2 regions of the Pseudoalteromonas sp. 2CM37A genome follow, and region 2 is predicted to be linked to the other one. Evidence: predicted binding sites of a transcription regulator. Region 2 holds the regulator's gene; the other holds the start of a gene.
What was found. Region 2 encodes ArgR, which controls arginine synthesis, uptake and breakdown. Its sites were predicted from a motif close to ANTGAATANNTATTCANT; they were not measured.
Positions count from the first base shown of each region.

Region 1: a site for ArgR is predicted at 4,961-4,978, ahead of MTF68_RS10530 (ester cyclase). Genes of this name have one in related genera too.

Region 1 is NZ_JALNTJ010000004.1:91,471-102,649, forward strand. Features, by position in the region: gene hisD (histidinol dehydrogenase) at 1-283, shown strand, start outside; gene MTF68_RS10510 (LacI family DNA-binding transcriptional regulator) at 284-1,291, shown strand; gene MTF68_RS10515 (alpha/beta hydrolase) at 1,306-2,007, shown strand; gene MTF68_RS10520 (aldolase/citrate lyase family protein) at 2,004-2,783, shown strand; gene MTF68_RS10525 (ester cyclase) at 2,770-3,792, shown strand; gene MTF68_RS10530 (ester cyclase) at 3,848-4,861, opposite strand; gene MTF68_RS10535 (sodium/solute symporter) at 5,100-6,710, shown strand; gene MTF68_RS10540 (ester cyclase) at 6,721-7,686, shown strand; gene MTF68_RS10545 (ester cyclase) at 7,696-8,799, shown strand; gene MTF68_RS10550 (hypothetical protein) at 8,796-9,650, shown strand; gene MTF68_RS10555 (TonB-dependent receptor) at 10,165-11,179, opposite strand, start outside.
Region 2 is NZ_JALNTJ010000018.1:7,698-18,876, forward strand. Features, by position in the region: gene MTF68_RS19395 (DUF3718 domain-containing protein) at 1-259, opposite strand, end outside; gene folA (type 3 dihydrofolate reductase) at 338-829, opposite strand; gene cgtA (Obg family GTPase CgtA) at 902-2,053, opposite strand; gene rpmA (50S ribosomal protein L27) at 2,190-2,447, opposite strand; gene rplU (50S ribosomal protein L21) at 2,464-2,775, opposite strand; gene ispB (octaprenyl diphosphate synthase) at 3,197-4,168, shown strand; gene mdh (malate dehydrogenase) at 4,263-5,195, opposite strand; gene argR (transcriptional regulator ArgR) at 5,421-5,888, shown strand; gene MTF68_RS19435 (Dyp-type peroxidase) at 5,885-6,784, opposite strand; gene MTF68_RS19440 (ABC transporter ATP-binding protein) at 6,828-7,874, opposite strand; gene MTF68_RS19445 (iron ABC transporter permease) at 7,875-9,506, opposite strand; gene MTF68_RS19450 (Fe(3+) ABC transporter substrate-binding protein) at 9,506-10,510, opposite strand.

The sequences.
Region 1 (11,179 bases), on a different contig from region 2:
AGAGAACATGCAAAACTTTGGCGCTTTATTTTTAGGTCCGCAAACTAATGTTTCGTATGGTGATAAATGCATTGGTACAAATCATACACTACCCACAGGTAAAGCTGCGCGCTATACTGGCGGACTATGGGTAGGTAAATTCATAAAAACATGTACTTTTCAGCAAGTAACAGAGCAAGCCTCGGTGGTTGTTGGTGAGTATTGTTCACGATTATGTGCTGCAGAAGGGTTCGCAGGCCACAAAGAACAAGCAGACATTCGTGTAAGACGATATAGGAAGTAAATCTTGAAGCAAAAAAGAGTCACCTCATACGATGTTGCCCGTGTAGCGGGCGTATCGCAGTCGGCGGTATCACGTGTTTTTAGACCCGGTTTTAGTGTGTCTAAAAAAACCCGTGAAAAAGTAATCGCAACGGCCAATGAAATGGGCTATCGCCCGAATGCTATTGCCCGTATGTTGATCACCAAACAATCGGGTATGGTTGCGGTTATATTGTCATCGCAAGCAAACCTGAATTACCCAGAGGTGCTTTCTGAGCTAAACAGAGAGCTGGCATTGCACAATAAACGTGTGCTGCTCTTTACACTTGATAACGCAGAAGAGCTAGATGAATTACTCGAAAACATATGGACCTTTCAGGTTGATGGTGTAATTGCCCTAGCTGCTCACTTTGATAGTAAAAGCTTAAACTTATTTGCTAAACACAGTACGCCTATTGTGCTTTATAACCGCCATGTGCCTGAGTCGAATGCAAACACCGTTTGCTGTAATCACGACAAAGGCATTAAACAGTTAATTGATTTATTACACGAAGCTAACCATAAATCGTATTTAATTATCTCCGGCCCTACCGACTCAGATGTTGCAAACGAGCGCAGAGAAATAGCCGAAAATTATTTACAAACCCTAGGCGTTAAAGACACGCCGGTTATTTATGGTGATTATGGGTATAAATCGGCACGCGACGCACTTAAAAAATGGTTAAAAAAACACCCCAAGCCCGATGCCATAATATGCAGTAATGATGCTATGGCAATTGGCGTAATTGATGAACTAAAAGAAAACTTTTGCATTAAAGTGCCCGACGACATGTCGGTTGTAGGATTTGATGGTATTAATGCCTCTTCGTGGTACAACTATCAAATAACCACAATACAACAGCCAATGAAACAGCTTACTAAAGCCGCTGTTGATATTTTAATGGAGCGCATTGAAAACCCTCAAGCGGCTGCAGAAGTTCGGGTATTTACTGGTTCATTAATTGAAGGGAACTCTATTAAAAAACGTTAAATTAAGGAATTTTTGTGGCCAAAAATCCTGTTTATATTTTACCTGGTACACTCTGTAATGACCGCATGTTTGCAGCGCAAATTAACGCTCTGCAAAATGCAGGTTATACACCGTGTGTAATACCCTTCACCGAGCAATCTAGCATTTTGCAAATGGTAGAACTTTGCAAAAAAATTGCACAAGAGCCGGGCCCATTTATAGGTTTTTCCATGGGCGGAATTGTTGCGCTTGCCCTGTTAAAATCAAACCCTGAGCTTGTTACCTCCTTGTGTTTAATATCGAGCAATTATTTAGCCGATAAACCTGAGCGCCCTGCAATTAGACTCAAACAAATTGAACACGCCAAAAGCAGCAGTTTAGAAGCCCTGCTTAAACGTGACTTTTTGCCGTACTACTTTTACCAACCAAGTAAAGCCTATGAAGAGACCGTACTTAGCATGGCAAACGATCTGGGGATTAACGCCTTTGACGCCCAGCTGAGTGCACTTGCCACCCGCGAAGATACGTTAAGCGTAATAAAGCAAAGTACAAAAAAACTACTCATTATTGGGGGCGAGCATGACCCGTTATGCCCGGCAAGTGTTCAGCAAAGTATGCATGAAGCAGCGCCTAATAGTGACCTTGTACTGCTTGGTCATTGCGCTCACTTTGCCCCGCTTGAGCGAAGTAATACGGTAAACGCAATTTTATTAGACTGGTTGGAGTCTTTATCATGAATTTAAAGCAAAAGTTAAATGCAAAACAGCTACTGCTAGGTACTTTTATTAAAAGCACGCATTATCATAATACAGAAGTATTGGCTCACACTAACCTTGATGTTCTGTGCCTTGATGCAGAGCATGCGCCCTTTGATAGAGGCGATTTAGATAGCTGCATAATGGCAGCACGTACCAAAAACATGCCCACGCTTATACGTGTTAGTAATACAGACCACGCCACTTTATTAAGTAGCTTAGATATAGGCGCTGATGGCCTTGTGCTGCCGCATATAAAAACCCCCGTACAAGCAAAAGCAATTATTAAAAACTGCTTTTATGGCAATAACGGCCGAGGCTATGCCGGTTCAAGCCGCTTTGCTGGTTACACAACCCATGCCCTAACCGATAACCTAGCAAGCAATAAGTCATCAACCTGTATTATTGCGCAAATAGAAGATGCCGATGCACTGGATAACATAGAACAACTGTGCCAAATAGATGAAATAGACTGCATTTTTATAGGCCGTATGGATTTAACCATTTCCCTTGGCGAAACCAACCCAAGTGCCCCTATTGTACTTGAGGCAGTCACTAAAATAGCCAAGGCAGCGGCTAAATATAATAAATGCTGTGGCATGTTTGTAGGTAATTTGAGCGAGCTGAGCCATTGGCAATCATTAGGCGTGAGCTTTTATTTATTAGGCTCAGATCACAGCTTTTTATTAAGCGGCGCTAAGCAATTGCGAGACCAATTTGAAACAGCAACAGGAGCCCAAAACAATGAACATTCATAATAAAAATAAAGCGTTAATACACGACTTTAGACAGGCTCTGTATAACTTTGATATAAACGCCTTGCATACACAAATTAATACCGTGTTTAGCGATGACACGCTCATTCAGCTGTGTTACCCGTTTGAAACACTTGCCAACCCTAATGCACTTATTGAGCAAGTTTATTTACCACTTAGCGAGGCATTTGTAGGCTTAGAGCGCCGCGATACAATCGTTATGGCAGGTAGCTCAATTAACGACTCAGACTGGGTAGGTTGTTGCGGTTATTATACCGGTTCGTTTGAAAAGCCATGGCTTGATATCCCCCCTACAGGGCACCAAGTTAGCATGCGTTTTCATGAATTTTACCGTATTAAAAATAACAAAGTGGTAGAAGTACAAGCTATTTGGGATATTCCCGAAGTAATGATGCAAGCTAAAGTATGGCCGCTTTCGGTGAGCTTAGGTAAAGAGTGGCATGTACCAGGCCCTGCAACGCAAGATGGATTAATCACAAACGCATACAATGAAGAGCACGCAGCACAAAGCTTAAAACTTGTGGGCGACATGTGTGAGCACCTTGGTTTTTATGCCACTGGCGGTATAGAGGCCATGAAGCTTGAGCAATTTTGGCACTCGCACTGTAGCTGGTATGGGCCAAGTACCATAGGCACTGCACGAGGTATAAAAGGGTTTAGAAACTGGCATCAAATTCCGTTTTTAAATGCACTGCCAAACCGAGTAGGTGATGCAAGTAAAGGCTATTTATTTGCCGATGAAAACTATGTTGGCTTTACCGCGTGGCCGGGTATGAGCATGACTATTAGTAATGATGGTTGGTTAGGTATTGCGCCTGCAAATCAGCAAATAACCATGCGTAGTCTCGACTTTTGGCGCGCCGAGAATAACTTAATTCGCGAAAACTGGGTATTAATAGATATACTCGATGTCTACCATCAAATTGGGGTAGATGTATTCGCACGCATGAAAGAGCTTACCAAAGCGCGCTATTTAAACTTTGCGCCCTAGGGCGTATAAACAAAAAAAGCTCTGTAAAACAGAGCTTTTTTATTACTTAAATAGACTATGCGCCAGGGTTCGCAATACTTTGCGTGCGCTTTAAAATATCTAGGCCTTGTTGTTTTAACCAATAAGGAATATCAATAATGACCCAGTTTTCTACTAATTTATCGCCCTCGCGGTGATACACATCCACCACGCGCATATCTGCTGGGGTATTAGCACCCGGTAGGCCTAAAAAGCCCCCAATGGCCGTGTTAGTTAAGTTAGGCCAGCCAAAAAAGCAGGCAAACTCATCTTCAGCAAAACGGCAAATATGGCCGTTAAATACTTTACCCGTTAACCCTTCTCTAAACGGATACATGTGCTGCTGCTGATAACGCTTAATTGTGTAAGTTGCGCCAATGCCTGCTGGGCCATACCACACCATGTTTTCATCCCAGGTTTTACCAAGCACTTCGGGCGGGCACGTATCTACGCCACTTTTATTAAGCGCGGTTAGGTTATCAATCATTTGATTTACCAGCGCCATTGTTTTTTCGCTTTGCTCATCGCTACTTTTACCCAAACGAATACCATCGTGCGTACGCGGCCCAGGATACGTAAAATATTGCCCAGTAGAGAGCGGCAGCGGGTTTAAACCTACTTGCATCATAAGGCCAATAATATCGACGAAAAAGCCCGTCTGAATTATTTTTCCGTCTTTAACACAGTTAAATTCGGCATAGCGCAAAGTGGCAAGCTTATGGGTTGGCGCAATACCTAGCCAATCTTTATCAAATAAGCCCATAAAATGGCCCATGCTCATCACCCACTGGCCACCGTCGGCTTCGCTTTGCCCTGCAATAAAAATATCCTCACGGCGCTGCAGCGCACTAAACGAGCTAAATAATGGCTGCCAAACTTGGGCAATTACATCATTCGCACACTCAAGCTCATTAAACGGATGCACCCCTTTAAAGCTGTATTCACTGGCCATAAACTCATTAAATACGGCTTGTAAATCATTGCCTTGTGCTTTTTCTAGTGCAGTATGAAATTGACGAACTAGTTGTTTATCTTTAAGTATATCTGCCATGATTATTCCTCATTGTTTGCGCAGTCAAATTAATGTCTTCAAACCGCCGTTAAACACACTTTAACAAAATGTATTGCATTTAAAGAGTAATTAAAAGCCTGTGAATAGTAAGTTATAAATTGCTTTAAAATAATACTAATGAGAATTGACTTCGAAGTCAAAGTGATTCATGATGATTCAAAATAAAAAATACAAATAGGCTCTCAAGCCCGTAAAACCTAATCTAACAGGATTAATTATGAATGATTTTGGATTGTTGAATTGGAGCATTCTCATCGGGTACATAATTGCCAACCTAATACTTGGGTTTGTAATTAGTAAAAAGATCAGTAGTGCTAACGACTTTTACATAGGTCGAAAAACAACACCTTGGTGGGCTATTGGTATATCGGTTGTTGCTACTTATGTAAGTGCGCTCACCTTTTTAGGTGCGCCAGCGTGGTCTTACAAAGAGGGGCTCTCGGTTATTGCCATACACCTTAACTACCCACTGGTTATTGTGGCGGTGGTGTGTTTGTTTTTTCCGTTTTTTTACAACGCGGGTGTGGCCTCTATTTACGAATACCAAGAGCGCCGCTTTGGTAAAAAGGCCCGCTTACTTATCTCTACTATTTGGTTAATATCGCAAACTATGGGTTCAGCCGCAGTGCTGTATGCAACCTCCTTAGTGTTGGCCTTTATTATCGATATAAATGTTATAACTGCGATATTTTTAGTTACCATAATCGCCCTTATTTATACCATGCTAGGTGGCATAACCGCCGTTATATGGACTGATGTAATTCAGTCAGCCATCTTATTTATAGGGGCTGGTATTATTATGTATGCCCTTATTACCTCTATGGATGGTTCATTTAGCTCAACACTGAGCGAGCTAAAAAGCCAAGGTAAATTAGACCCACTTAATTTCTCGCTCGACTTTACCCAAGTAACTACCGTGTGGTCTGGCGTGCTGGCTATGTCGCTTTATCACATTACGGTGTATGGCACTAACCAAATGATGGTGCAACGCACCCTTGCCGCTAAAAATATTGGCGATGCTAAAAAATCCTACTTACTAATGGGCTTTATCGCGTTCTTTATTTACTTGTTTTTTATATTTATGGGCGTGCTGTTTTATAGCTACTACGGCGGGCGCACTTTTGAAAACGACAACTTAATTATTTTACAGTTTGCAGCTGATTATGGTTTACCGGGATTAATGGGCATTATTGCCGCGGCGGTAATGGCAGCATCTATGTCGAGCCTCGACTCAGCACTTAACTCACTTTCAACCATAAGTACTATCGATTTTTATAAAAAGTACTTTGCGCCTGAAAAAAACGACGCTCACTATTTAAATGTTACTCGCTTATTTACGCTAGGTTGGGCGGTGATCATTATTATTCCGGCCATTATGTATCACCTATACAGCGAAGGCTCAATTTTAGAAATACTCACTAAAGTAGGCTCGTACTTTGTAGGTGCTCAGCTTGGCATGTTTGCCCTTGGGTTTTTCTCTAAGCACACCACCGAAAAAGGCTTATTAATAGGTACCTTAGTATCGTTTATTACCGTTGCTGTGTGCGCACTGTTTACCGACATTGCATGGCCATGGTACTGCGCCATAGGGGCAATAACCTGCCTTGTATTTAGCATTGCGTTAAGTATTGCATTTGATGGCTATCAAGAGGATTACAACGAATACACCATTAAAGGTCAGTTAAAAGCATTTAAAGCTCAAAAACGTCCAGAAAAAGAAAACGGCTGGTACTTAATTCCGGGTAAGTTTGACTCAATCAATTACTGGTTACTTGGCTTTTTTGTACTGAGCTTTGCCTCTCTCATGTTATTTGAATATTTTGTGTAAGGTGAAATAAATGAATATTTTAGAACAGCTTTTCGAAAACTTCAGCGCTGCAGAATTGCCAAATCAAGCATTGCTTGCAGACTCCGTTCAATGGCAGGTAAGCCACCCTTTTGAGCCTATTAGCACAAAGCAAAATGTGATTAATGATTACTTTGGCGTACTTAAACATTCGTTACCTGACATAGAGCGCAAACCGTTTATCTCTATCCAGGGCGACTACAAAGGTGAGCAATGGGTGTGTGCAACAGGGTATTTTACCGGCACATTTACACAGCCTTTATTGGGTATTCCTGCCAGTGGCAAAAGTGTGTTTATTCGCTACAGCGAAATGGCGCAAATAGAAAACAACCAAGTGGTTAATGTTTACACTTTTTTAGATTTAATTGATGTAATGAACCAAGTAGGCGTAAACCCATTACGCCCAAGCTTAGGTTACCCAGGTTTAGTTATGCCCCCCACCACACTTGATGGCGTACCAACAGGTGATAAAAACGAAACGCTTAGCAAAACCAACGAGCAACTTGTAGTGGATATGCTCACAGAGCTTGGCCGCTATGACGGTAAAGACTTATACAGCATTAATTTAGAAAAATACTGGCACCCAGATTTTATTTGGTATGGCCCAGCAGGCATTGGTACAACCCGCGGAATTAGCGGCTTTAGAGAGCACCATCAAGGGCCGTTTTTAAAAGGCTTTCCTGATCGCGGTATTAATAAAACACTGTGTTTAGTAAGTCACGATAACTTTGTTGCTACCGGCGGCTGGCCTCACATGTATGGCACTCATACCGGTGAAGACTGGTTAGGTTTACCGCCTTCTGGCAATAAGCTGTTCCCGCGTGTCATGGACTTTTGGCGCTGCGAAAACGGCATATTAAAAGAAAACTGGGTCGCTATTGATATCCCTCATTTATTAGATGGAATGGGCATTGATATTTTTGAGCAAATGCAACGCAAAATAGCCGCAGCTAATTAAGAGGTGAGCATGAACAAACACAATAATATGACCCAACCTTACTGGCTGCCATTATCGAGCGTGTTAAACCCGCAAGGTGACAAACAACAGCCTTTAATCGGTTTTGATGACGAATTTGTTGATATCGTTGATTACATTTTACGCATAACGCACCGTATTTGGGAGCAAAAAAACATTGGCTTATGCTATCGCTATTACGCCGATGTATGTCCTGTTTTTACCCTTGGCGCCTATGGCGAAAACATAGAAGATGTTATTCAAGGCACCCTTAAAACTATTGCCGCCTTCCCCGACAGGAGCCTAATTGGCGAAAACGTGGTGTTTTCAGAAGAAGCCAACGAGCACTATTACTCATCACATTTAATTAGCAGTGTAATGACCAACACTGGTAACTCTGAGTTTGGCCCAGCAACACATAAAACAGGCCGTGTTACAACCATTGCCGACTGCGTATGCTTTGAAAACAAAATAGTTAAAGAGTGGCTAGTGCGCGACAACGGCTTTTTAGTTAAGCAGCTTGGCTTAAACATTATTAATGTAGCCAAACACATGGCTAACATTCCGAGTAAAGAAAAACACACGCAGTGGCTAAACGATGAATTTAACCGTGTAATTGCCATAGATCACCGCGTAGCAAGTACGCCCATTGTAGAGGGTGAGCTTGCGGCATTTGCCCACACTTGGTTAGACACGCTATTTAATCAAAAACAGTTTGCTAAAGTACACGAATTTTACAGTTTAACGGCAACACAACAATGGCCTAGCGGCAGAATGGCCACCGGACTTGCACAAATTAATGGCGTATTTATACAATTTTTTGCAACCTGCCCCGACGCCAAATTAACGATTGATCATATAGCTATTACCCCATTTGACGAAACCACGACAGATGTAGCGATACGTTGGTCGCTCGCCGGCCACTTTAACCCGCAAAATAGCGAGCTAAGTGAGCTTAAACAGCAGCCTTACTTTATTTTAGGCGCATCGCATTTGCGTATTAAAAACAAAAAAATCATCGAAGAGATCACCGTTTTTGATGAAGTAGCACTTTATGCAAACTTATTTAAAGCACATGCATTAGTCAACAAATCACAGTGGGAGGAAAATGCATGATCAACGCTATTATCGATTTATACACTAAAGCCGACATTGAAGGCCTAAGCAGCAAGTTGCTTCGCAGTAGCCGTTGGCAGCAGCACCACTTTACCGCCATGGGTGCTTTGCAGGCGCAGCCTTTGTGGCTTAGCTTTTTAGCTCAATATGGTGTGTCTGAGTGTGTATCGCACACCCATAGTGTAGGCGCAGAACGTGAAACGCTACAGCTGGTTTTACAGCCTAAAAAGCTTAAAAAACCAGTGCGTTTAACGTTTGTAATAAAACACAACGGGACTTTTATTAAGTCAGTAAAATGTGTGGTTGATACATTGTCGCTAGCCAATAACGAGTATGTAAATACAACGGTAAATAACAGCTCGGTTATTCCTAAACTACCAAAAAGTGACCCAATTATCGTTAGCGATTTAGATAACCAGCTGCACCCTACTACTTTTCATGCAACCCCCAGCGCTATTTGCGAGCTGCCCTCTCACACTGCTCGTACTTTAGATAACTGGTGGCAAATTTGGCAAACTAACAACCTGGCTCAGTTTGAAACCCTTTATACTCCAAGCGCTACGGCTGTACTTGCAGGTAACACACAGCCACAATCTATTAGCGCGCTGCTTGATTGCCACTTAGATTTTACGCAATCGCTAAGCAGACGCTATGCCCAGCTAGAAACCGTTGAGTATGACAGTACGCAAAACCAAGCCACACTATGCTGGACTCTCGATGGCAGCTTTAATGCTAAAAACGTACGTGTACGCCAACAACTAATTAGCGTTATTAGCATCAGCGATAATCAAATAACCCACGAAGTAATGCAATTCGACACGCTGGCACTTAACCAGCAATTTGCATTATAAGGTCACCTTTTCCACTTCCCTTCAAGCGCTCACTGAGCGCTTTTTTTATAGATGGCCTTTGTAGCAACCTGTAATCATACTTAAGCAATTTTTACCTTGTTAATGACTCGCTTTTATAACTCAAAATAGCTCACTTAATTAAGCGAGTGGGTATTACTTATTTAAAAAATAACGCTTTAAAATAGTTAAAGGCAATAAATAAAGTATCAGCCTCGCCTTACTAAAGCCCGAGTATACAACCAACAGCCAAGCCCCCACATTGTAAGTTACGCACTTATGGCTTGAATACACTTATGCATTTAGCAAACTTAAATGAAGGGCTGGTTAGAGGGGTTAAGCTTGCAATCTAAAGCCAATAAAAGCGCACTTAATAAATGCCAGCAAAGGTGGGGTAAATACAACTGTAAGGCTAAATGGGAGCTAACTTGAGCTAATTAACAAGCTTAAAATAAAAAAAGCCAGCTAATAAATAGCTGGCTGAAAGTAATGACCGTAGCGGCCATTTTAGGAAATTTTAAAACTGATATTTTAAGCTTGCGCCCCACGTACGTGGGTTGTTCCAGTTAGCTTGTACTGAGTTTGCAGGTAAGCCATCAACAATTTGTGAGTGCACTACACCACGAGTTAAAATCGCTTTATCACCAATGTTTTTAACGTACGCTTCTACTTGCACACTGTCGTTTATGTACCAGGTTAAACGTGCATCAGCCATTAAGTGCGCATCTACTTGCACCTCTGGGATGTTCGTATCAAACGCGTAGTAATCATCTAAGTAATTTAGTTGAATGTACGGTACTAAGTACGAATCCCCCCCTAAGCTAAACTCATAACGAGCTGAAAAACCAACACTGTACTCAGGCGCCATAGCGGGGCTCCAGCCTTCAAAACTAAACTGACTAGAGCTGTCGTTTATATCTTGGCGACCTTCTAAGTTACCTAATGCTAATAATGGGCGAAGCTGCTCATTACCTACCGCATAACCATCAGCAAATTCGCTATCAAGCAGAGATAAAGTACCGGTTAGTGTTAGGTTATCAATTGGCACCCATTGAATATCAGCTTCTAGGCCCACAGTTTCTACATCGCCGCCGTTTTCGTAGTATTCAAAGGTGGTAGCAGTGCCTGCTGCAACACACTCTAAAACAGTATCGCCAGTGGTCGTATCGTTACATGAGGTTGCAAATAACTGTGCTTTTACATCTTCGTATTCGTTCATAAATACCGAAAGGTTTAAACGCATTGCGCCATCAAGCAAATAGCTTTTCATACCCATTTCGTAAGAGATAACATCTTCGTTATCGTAAAGTGGGTCAGCACCGCGGGCTACAACGCGCGAGTCGTTTGCGCCACCGGTTCTGTAGCCTGTCGCTACACTTGCATACACCATAATATCGTTATTAATGTCGTACTCGGCAGCCGCTTTATAAAGTAGCGCTGAGTCATCCCAATCAGGAATTGTATCGCCGGTAAATGTTTTGTCGTCTTGGTTTACACGCAAGCCACCTACCACGCGCAAATCTTCTGTTACT
Region 2 (11,179 bases):
TGTACTCGCCCGAGTCAACAGCGTTACTAACTACAGCATGGCGAAGTAAATTATTACCATTACATTGAATAGCATCGTAAATATTGCGAATTTTTACACGTGAGCTTTTTAGTTTACTACGTAAACGGTTTTTATCATCAGCTGCGATATATTCACAAATAGATACTGCTAATTGATCATTGGCTTTAGCAGGCACGGTATACATTAACGACCCAGCAGCAACGGCTGTAATAACAATTAGCTTTGACAATTTAAACATGGAACACCCTTTATGGTACTTTTTACCTATATTAATTGTCTAATATTGTACCAACCTACTGTAAGTTTCGCAATAATGTTAATCTTTTTTATATAAGGTTACGAATTTATAACTATATGGATTCTTTTCATCGGGTTTATTTGCCTGTTCGTCGACGTTTTTCCACGTTGCTACCGCTTGGTAATCTGGAAACTGCGTATCCCCTTCAACCTCTAAATCTATAAAGGTTAAATATAAACGATCGGCACTTGGTAAAAACTGCTGATAAATATTACCACCGCCAATTATCATCACCTCTTCTTCGGCTTTAACCAGCTCTAGTGCAGCCTCTGTAGTAGAGACCGTCTCAATACCTTGAGCACTATACTGGCTATTACGGGTAATAATTATGTTGCGACGCCCAGGTAAAGGACGACCTATCGATTCAAATGTTTTACGCCCCATAACGACAGGTTTGCCTGTTGTTACCTTTTTGAAATGCTGTAGATCGGCGGGTAAATGCCACGGCATTTTATTATCAAGACCAATTACACGGTTATTTGCCATTGCGGCGATCATTGAAATTATCACATCAAATACCTAGTACTTTATTCTTAAAAAATAAAAAAGGAGCTTATGCTCCTTTTCAAAATATGTTTTTTATTAACGCTCGTAGACCACTTCTACATCGTAGTCGTCTTCATCCCAGTCGTCCCAATCATCATCATCGCCTTTGGTTGCTTTTTGATGGTAGGTATCCCACTTGAACTCAACTTCTTCGTCTTCAATCTCAACGAACTTCTCTTTAGGCATACTATCAAGTAATGCCATAATATCGTGAATTAATGGCTGAGTATTAAGCTTATTGACTGCTGAAATACGGTAAACGTTTTCTTCTTCACCTAGCTCTTGCGCAATTTGCTCACACAAAGCTTGCGCTTCATCTTCTGGTAATAAGTCTATTTTATTAAACACTAACCAGCGTGGCTTTTCAGCAAGCTTAGGGCTGTATTGGTGTAACTCGTTAATAATGGCAAATGCATTATCAACAGGGTTTGAACCATCAACAGGCATAACATCAATCACGTGTAACAATACACGACAACGCTCTAAATGCTTCAAAAAGCGAATACCTAGGCCAGCACCGTCTGAGGCACCTTCAATTAAGCCGGGAATATCGGCTATTACAAACGATTTGTTTGCCTCTGGGCGCACCACCCCTAAATTAGGAATTAGCGTGGTAAACGGGTAATCAGCTACTTTTGGCTTTGCTGCCGATACACTGCGAATAAACGTTGATTTACCTGCATTTGGCAACCCTAATAGGCCTACATCGGCAAGTAGCATAAGCTCTAATTTAAGGTTACGAACTTCGCCTGGAGTACCTAACGTTTTTTGACGTGGAGCACGGTTAGTACTTGATTTAAAACGTGCATTCCCCAAGCCATGGAAACCACCTTTTGCAACCACAATTTTTTGACCATGCTGCGTTAAATCGCCTAACGCCTCTTGAGTGTCAACGTCGGTAATACGTGTACCAACAGGTACTTTTACTACCAAGTCTTCGCCCTTTTTACCTGTACAGTTACGGCTTTGACCATTAGTACCACGCTCTGCACGGTGAAAACGCTCAAACTGGTAATCAATTAGGGTATTTAAGTTTTCATCAGCTTGTAGATAAACACTACCACCGTCTCCACCGTCACCGCCGTCCGGGCCACCGTCTGGTACATATTTTTCTCGACGGAAAGACACGACACCGCTGCCGCCGTCACCAGCTTCTGCGCGAATTTCTACTTCATCTACAAACTTCATGATTACTCACTTTAGGGATTGGCTTTAATTTAACTATTATATACCCAAGCCAACCTAAATGCAGGCTTGGGTATATATTTGACGTTTCTGAAAACAAAAAACCCCGCAAAGGCGGGGTTTTTTACTACCTTACTGATTACTCAGCTACGATAGTTACGTATTTACGGTTTAAAGGACCTTTTTGTTCAAATTGAACTTTACCATCTGCTTTTGCGAAGATAGTGTGGTCTTTACCGATACCTACGTTTGCGCCAGCGTGGAAACGAGTACCACGTTGACGAACAATGATGCTACCCGCTAGAACTGATTCGCCACCAAAACGCTTAACACCTAGGCGTTTGCTTTCTGAATCGCGACCGTTACGAGTACTACCAGCTGCTTTTTTATGTGCCATTTCTAAGTACCTCTAATTAAGCGCTAATGCCAGTGATTTTAACTTCAGTGAACCATTGACGATGGCCCATTTGCTTACGAGAATGCTTACGGCGTCTAAATTTAACAACCTTAATCTTCTCACCGCGACCATGTGAAACAACCTCAGCTGTTACTTTACCACCGTTTACGAACGGTACACCGATCTCGATTTTCTCACCATCAGCAACTAAAAGTACTGAATCAAATTCAACTGCTGCACCAGTTTCAACGTCTAATTTTTCAAGACGAATCGTTTGACCTTCAGTCACACGATGCTGTTTACCACCACTTTGGAAAACCGCGTACATAATTAACTCCGTCTGTGCGCCCTCAAATCGACGCAACTAAAATATTCTTCGATAGGGCGCGAAGTTTACGCTAATGCATAAAAACTAGCAAGCCTATTTTGTAATTAAAATGAATAAAAAGTAGCTGCATTGAGAGCAATTCAATATTTCCCCCATTTTATATTAAATTGCCCTGTTGCCAAGCGCTTTTTAGTGCAAAGACAAAATAAATTTACGTGTCGCTATGCCTACTCCAGAACCCATTGACTGCGCAATAAATAGTCGCCCTTTGAGTGTGAAATATACAATTAAATACCCTAATTAAGCCCTAATTAAGGTTTTTAACTCGGTTTTTTTAATGAATCGTCACAAAATATCGAGCTAGTGCTTTTTTTGTTGTACAATCGGCGCCGTTCACACATAAAAATTGGCTCGGAGATCAATGGATATAAAAGCTATCCAGGCGTTAATCGAAAGCGATATGAATGACGTCAATCAACTTATACACGCGCAAATGCGCTCAGATGTGGCGTTAGTCAATCAACTTGGTTTGTATATCGTTAACAGCGGCGGCAAACGCGTACGCCCGATGCTGGCAATATTGGCAGCAAGAGCTTTGGGTTACCAAGGTAAAGATCACATTACTTTGGCAACGATTGTTGAATTTATTCATACTGCAACACTATTACATGATGATGTTGTTGATGAATCTAACCTGCGCCGTGGTACACCGACTGCAAATGCCGAGTTTGGTAATGCTGCCAGCGTGCTGGTTGGGGATTTTATTTACACCCGCTCGTTTCAACTTATGGTGGGGCTGGGCAAAATGCAAATTATGCAAGTGCTTGCTGATGCCACCAACGTGATTGCTGAGGGCGAAGTATTGCAACTTATGAATTGCAACGACCCTAATACCACCGAAGCAAGTTACATGCAGGTTATTTACTCTAAAACAGCTAAATTATTTGAAGCTGCTACAGGGCTTGCAGCTATTATTACCGAGCAAGATAACAGTGTGTTAGATGCGCTTAATTTATATGGTATGCACTTAGGTACTGCTTTTCAGTTAGTTGATGACGTGCTTGATTACAACGCGGACGCTGACCAATTAGGTAAAAATATTGGTGATGATTTAGCAGAAGGTAAGCCAACCTTACCGCTAATATATGCGATGAAGCACGGCAGTGATCAGCAAAGAGCCCTTATTCGCGATGCCATTGAGCATTGCAATGGTATGGATAACCTTGAGGCTATTTTAACGGCACTTAAACAAACCAACGCACTTGAATTTACAATGCAAAAGGCGCAGCAAGAAGCAGACAAGGCCATTGCCTGTTTAGACTTTTTAGCAGAGTCGCAGTACAAGCAAGCGTTAATCAGCTTAGCGCGTATAGCTGTAGAGCGAGATCACTAACTTTGCAGCCTCCCTTAATTAGTATTTAAGGGCCATAATTTTCGAGCAATAAAAAAGCCTGCATAAGCAGGCTTTTTTGTGCATAACTTGGCTATTACGCCATAAAATCAACACCTTCTTTGATGTCTTTTTTCAGAGTTTCAAGCATGTCGTTTTTAGCTTTTTCTTCAAATGCGCTTAGCTCGCCGTAAGAAAGAATTTCTTCTACGCCGTTTGTGCCTAAACGTACTGGGTGAGCAAAGTACTCTGCATCGCCATTTTCAACAGCAACGTATGCGTAATCTACTACGTCTTCACCTTGTAGGCCTTTAACTAAAGACATACAAAAACGTGCTGCTGCAGCACCCATAGATAATGTAGCTGAACCACCGCCCGCTTTAGCATTTACTACTTCAGTACCTGCATTTTGGATGCGTGGAGTAAGTGTAGCTACTTCTTCTTCAGTGAAGTTCACGCCTTCAACTTGAGAAAGTAGAGGAAGAATAGTTGTGCCAGAGTGGCCACCAATTACTGGTACTTTAACGGTTGCTACGTCTACGCCTTTAAGCTCAGCAACAAATGCTTCTGAACGAATTACGTCAAGCGTAGTGATACCGAATACGCGCTTAGCGTCGTAAGTACCTGCTTTTTTGAATACTTCAGCAACAATTGGCACAGTGCCGTTTACTGGGTTAGTGATAACACCCACTAACGCTTTAGGACAGCTAGCGACAATGCCTTCTGCTAATGTTTTGATGATACCTGCGTTTACGTTAAATAAATCCGCACGATCCATACCTGGTTTACGTGGCATACCCGCTGGGATAAGTACGATATCACACCCTTCAAGCGCTTTATTTAAATCGTCTGCGCCAAAACCTGCTACTTTAACATCTGTAGGGATGTGAGATAGGTCAACCGCAACACCTGGTACAACTGGTGCAACATCGTAAAGTGATAATTCAGAACCAGCTGGTAAGCCTGTTTTTAATAATAAAGACAACGCTTGACCGATACCGCCTGCAGCACCTAATACAGCAACTTTCATTGGAATTCTCCGTAATTTGAGGTAGGAAATATTTGTGGCTCTTAAGATAATGAAATTAGCGACTAAAAACAAATTTATCCTGCTTATTTCAGGTATATTTTCGACCATAGTTGTAAACTTTGTTGGTTTATCGCAGCAAACTGGCAAGTTAACTAAACAACTGCTGCATAATTATTCATTTTTGTGTAGAATTTGCATTATAAATAACAAAAATGAATAAAGACTATGCAACCACAAGACAAACAAGAAGCGCTGGTAAAAGCGTTTAAAGCACTTTTAAAAGAAGAGAACTTTGGCTCGCAAGGCGAAATAGTCGAAGCATTAAAAGAGCAAGGCTTTGACAATATAAGCCAAAGTAAGGTGTCGCGCATGCTTAGCAAGTTTGGCGCTGTGCGTACCCGTAATGCTAAACAAGAAATGGTTTATTGCCTACCCGCAGAAATGGGCGTACCGACTGCTAAAAGCCCACTACGTCAGCTTGTTATTGATATTATGCATAACGAAATGATGATTATTATAACCACCAGCCCAGGCGCTGCGCAGTTAATTGCCCGCTTATTAGACTCACTAGGCAAAGCGGATGGTGTATTGGGCACAATTGCCGGAGATGACACTATTTTTATTGCGCCAGCAAAAATATCTGAAATAGACATTACACTAGAGCGCGTACGCATTTTATTTGATACGGTTTAAAGCTGTTTTAAAAAACTAACTGACGGCGCAAAAAACGCTGAGCCCATATCGGCTTGAGTAAAATCAAGCCAGTGGTCGTAACACTCCCCTTTTCCTATGCGGCTGTTAAGTACCTTTTCAAACGCACTTCCCGATGCAGAGCATGTAATACTTAGCATGCCTTGCTCGTAAACATCGCCATACGGCATGCTTTGGTTAAGCAGTATTGCTTGGCCGCTCTCATCTTTTAGCTCACTTCTAGTCGCGTGGCTAGTATCTACCTTTGGCTCAATTAAGGTGTTATCTAAACGTGTGCGCCCCATAATGTGTTCTTGCTCGCTTAGTGATAAATGCTGCCATACGCTCAGGTCATGCTTATAACGCTGTACATGAATATAGCTGCCTTGGTGTTCAAAGCTGTCGGGGTTATTAACCAGTGCCGTGATTCGTTTTTGGCGTCCATGTGGGGTGTCGCCTGCATAAATAAAGCCGTTAAAGTCTCGCCCATCTAAAAACCTAAAATTGCGAATTTGTTCAACCAGCTCTACATCGGGCGAAAACAACTTTAATATTTGCAATGCAAAAAGGTGATTAACATCTTCTCGGTCTGAGCGAATTTGTATGAATAAATCACATGGCTGTACGCGCATAACAAAATCACTGTGATTTATATTAGGAAAGCTTTGCAGCTCGCTTGGGATATATTCAGGTAGTATATGCGGCCAATATTGCGCGCCTATAGCCACCATGCAAGAGAGCATGGCTTCGGAGAACTGATCACTAAACTCTTCTTCAATTGCGCTTACGCGCTTAAGCTTTGCGCGCAATGACTCGTCTTGACCATCAAATACATTAAAAAATAAATGCAAACCGTGTAAGTTTGCTTCAGCACAAATCCCAGATTGCGCTTGCGCCATTGTTATTCCTTAGCTTTATAAAACACAGCGAATAACACATTTGTTATGATTCGAAAAAATTCACCGTGTGAGGTTTTATTTTTATTATAACCTGCTCATTTATTTCAAATGACTGGCCATATTGTGCGGCAACTTCAATCTCTTGCTCTGCAATTACAACAGTGTAAACATAAGCCGAGCCTATAAACCGACGGCTTAAAATGCTCACACCTTGAGGGTTATCGGCCTGCGTATTTTGCGCAAGCTCAATATGGTGTGGACGAATATACACCTGCCCTTTTATTGCACTGTGCGTATGCTCATGCTGCGATTGCACGACACCAAAAGGCGTTGTGTATTCAGTTGCCGTTAACACTTCTGCGCCTAAGTATATGCCCTGACCCAGAAACTCTGCAACCTCCTTTGTCTTTGGCACGGCAAAAAGCTGCTCTGGTGTACCTTGTTGGGCTATTTTTCCTTGGTGCATAATGGCTAGCGTGTCTGAAAACGCAAAGGCTTCTTCTTTTGAGTGGCTAACAAATACCGCAGAAACCTGCTGCGCCTTAATAATGCGCCTAATATCAGCAATTAACTCAAAGCGTACTTGTGTATCTATGTTCGAAAAAGGCTCATCAAGAAGCAATAAACTAGGCTTATAAGCCAAAGCCCGCGCAATAGCCACGCGTTGCTGCTGGCCGCCCGAGAGCTGATGAGGGTAGCGTTTTGCACACCCCGTTAAATGCACCAGCTCTAGCATTTCCTCTACCCGTTGCTGTTTTTGCACTTTGCTTACTTTACCCAGCCCAAACGCAATATTATCGGCCACACTGAGGTGCGGAAACAGGGCATAATCTTGAAACATCATCCCTATATTACGATGCTCTGGTGATACAAATGTATGCTTGTCGCTTACACATTTGCCATCTATAAATACACTACCTTCATTTATTTCAATAAGGCCAGCAATTGCTTTTAAGGTGGTTGTTTTACCGCAGCCGCTGGCTCCGAGCAAACACACAATTTCGTCTTGACCCACCGTTAAATCTAAATTGTGTAGCACGTGCGTGCCACTGTAGTGATAATCCACACCTTGTAAATTTAAACGGCTCATTTAACTGCGTTGCTCCATAGAACGATTAATAAAATACAAGGGGATCAACCCAACCAAAACAATAAATAAAGCGGAAATAGAAGCAAGCTCAAGCTGCTCATCGCTCACATATTGAAATACATGTGTGGCTAAACTTTCAAAGTCAAAAGGCCTTAATAGTAATGCAGCTGGCAGCTCTTTCATACACTCAATAAATACAAGCAATGCAGCTGTTAAAAGACCTCGACGTAATAAAGGAAGGTGCACTAAGCGCAGTGTTTGCCCTTGGCTTTTACCCATAGATTGGCTAGCCATATCCAGTGATGGACTAATACGTACAAAGCTCGATTCTATAGCACCGTGCGCAATGGCATAAAAGCGCACTAAGTAAGCCACTATAATAGTGATAATGCTACCGGTTAGTAATAAACCTATATCTAGGTTGTAGCTCTCAAGGGCTATATTTATTGAGTTTTCTAATGCGCTAAGCGGTAATAACACAGCAATAGCCAGTACCGTACCTGGCAGTGCATAGCCGGTGCTCGCTAAGCGACCAGGTATTAAAGAATAGCTCTGCTTTGCCACACGCTGATAAAAAACGATTAGTGTAGCGAGTATTATACTGGCTACGCTTACAATAATAGCTACTTGTAAACTTTGCCACGCGTAACTAAAAAATGCCGTGTTCCACGCTTTATCAAAGTAAGTTATTGCATAATTTAGCAATACCAACATAGGTATAATAAAAGCAATGAGCAAAATAACACTGCAAAATGACGTAGCCAGCCATGCTTGTTTACCTTCAAGTTTGTATAACGACTCGCTATTAACACCTGATTGACGCTCAAACACGGCTTGGTTACGCCGACTAAAGCGCTCGGCCATTAAAGCTAAAAACAGTAGTAACAACATAACGCCCGATATTTTCGCTGCAGCCGTGAGTGAGTAATAACCAAACCATGTATCGTACACCGCGGTGGTTAAGGTGCTCACTGCAAAGTAACTTACCGTTGCATAGTCGGCCATGGTTTCCATGCTTATGAGCGCAAGGGCTGCCACAATTGAGCCACGAGAAAGCACTATACTTACCTTAAAAAAGCTTTGCCAAGGCGATAAACCCATTAATTGACTAGCTTGCACTAACTTAAATGACTGCTCTCGCAATGCGGTTTTAAAAATTAAAAATAAATACGGATACAGCACAAGTGCAATCATTACAATAGCGCCGGGCAAAGTGCGAATATCAAAAAACCAATAATCCGTTGGCGAGTGCCAATCAAACCACTCTCTTAGGGCTATTTGCACAGGGCCTGCGTAATCTAGCAAATCGGTATACACATAGGCTATTAAATAGGTAGGCATTGCAAGGGGCAGCATAAGCGCCCATTCAAATTGCTTTTTGCCGGGGAAGGAGCAATACGCACTGAGCCAACCAAGCGGTAGCGCAATTGCACAGCTAAGCAGGCATACGCCAAAAATAAGCAGCACAGTATTAGTAATATAATCCCACAGCACGGTATCCCACAGATGAGAAAATACCTCTGAGTCGCCTTGTAAAGATTCATATATCAGAAAAAACAGCGGGGCCGACAATAAAAGCCCTGTCGACCAAGCAAAGAGCTGCCATTTAGACAGCTTAAATATAAAATTCATTAAAGGTCGAACTTCACCTCATCTATTAGCTTAAGGGCTAACGGACGATATTTACTGATCTCATCAAGTGCTAGGCCATCTTCTTTAAAGCTCCCCCAAGAGGCCACTAAACTTGATAGCTCAACACCTTGCTTAACCGGGTACTCCATATTTACAGAGGCATACATATTTTGTGCTTTGGTTTCGCTCATAAACTCAATAAGCTTAAGGGCATTATCAGGATTTTTTGCATATTTAGTAATGACAGCACCCGAAACATTTATGTGTGAGCCGCGATTTTGCTGATTAGGAAAATTAATATAAACAGACTCAGCCCACGCTTTTTGCTCGTCGTCTTGAAGCATTTTGCCAAGGTAGTAACTATTACCTAAAGCAAGATTACACAAACCTTCTTTTACCGCTTTTACTTGTGCGCGATCGTTACCTTGTGGCTTACGTGCTAAATTAGCTTTAACACCTTCTAACCATGTTTTAGTTTTTTCCTCGCCGTGATGAGCAATCATCGAAGCAACTAAGCCAAGGTTATAAGGATGCTTGCCAGAGCGTGTACAAATTTGTCCTTTATACTGTGGGTTAGCCAAATCTTCGTAGGTGAGTTCAGGTAATGCACCTAGGCGCTCTTTTGATGAATACACATTACGAACCCGCTTAGTTAATGCCACCCACTGCCCGTCGCTATCTCTATACGACGCAGGAATATTGCTTTTAATGCGATCACTTTTAATACTTTGCGTTAAATTGAGATCTTCTAGCTGAATAAGCGCACTAAAATTAGATGTTAATACTAAATCGGCTTTACTGTGTTTTCCTTCACGCTTAACACGCTCTATTAACCCTTTTTTTGCAAAAACCACATTCGTTTTAATGCCTGTTTGCTTAGTGAAGTCAGTTAAAATAGGTTGAATTAAAAACGGTTGACGAAAAGAGTAAATATTAACAACATCGCTCGCAAACGCAGGCGAAGCGCTAATAATACAAGTAAGTATAGCCAGTGCAGTTCTCATATCAATTTACCTAAATAGTAATTATTTACAGGGGATTTTATCGTGATAAGTGAAAATATACACTCTTTACATAAATGTAAATAAGTAATTAATGACCAAAAGGGAAATACCGCGTAAGACATCTCTTACAGAGCTGACAGCTAATGAGTAAAAAAACCTATAACAACCCAGAAAAACCAACCTAAACACTTGTTTTTATTTAATTTTTTATAAATACTCATTTTTTATAAGTAAATCCATAGCCGTTTTAACCTATTTTAGTTGCACCAGCACGCTACAATTACTACATCAACCAAGCAGTGATGCTTATCGAGTAAAAGGAAATGGACTGCTTACTCGAACAACCAATGATTAGGTTACTACGGACAACACGGAAATTAGGACAGGCTCAGGATGAGTATCGCAATGGATTGTTGCACAAAGGAACGTATCAGGACGATACAGCAAGGATAACAACAGCGGATAGTTGTTTAACAGGATGTGATAGGAATTAAATGGACAGGCCCTTGAGGCAACACAATGGAATTGTAAATTAATGGACTGCACTAGGATGTGCCAAAAGGAATAGGTAATAGTTTTTACCACTACAGGATGTACAGGGATTTAAAGGAGATAGGCCCGGATAGCCTAAATTACATAGAACTAAAAAGTAATATCGTAATCACATGG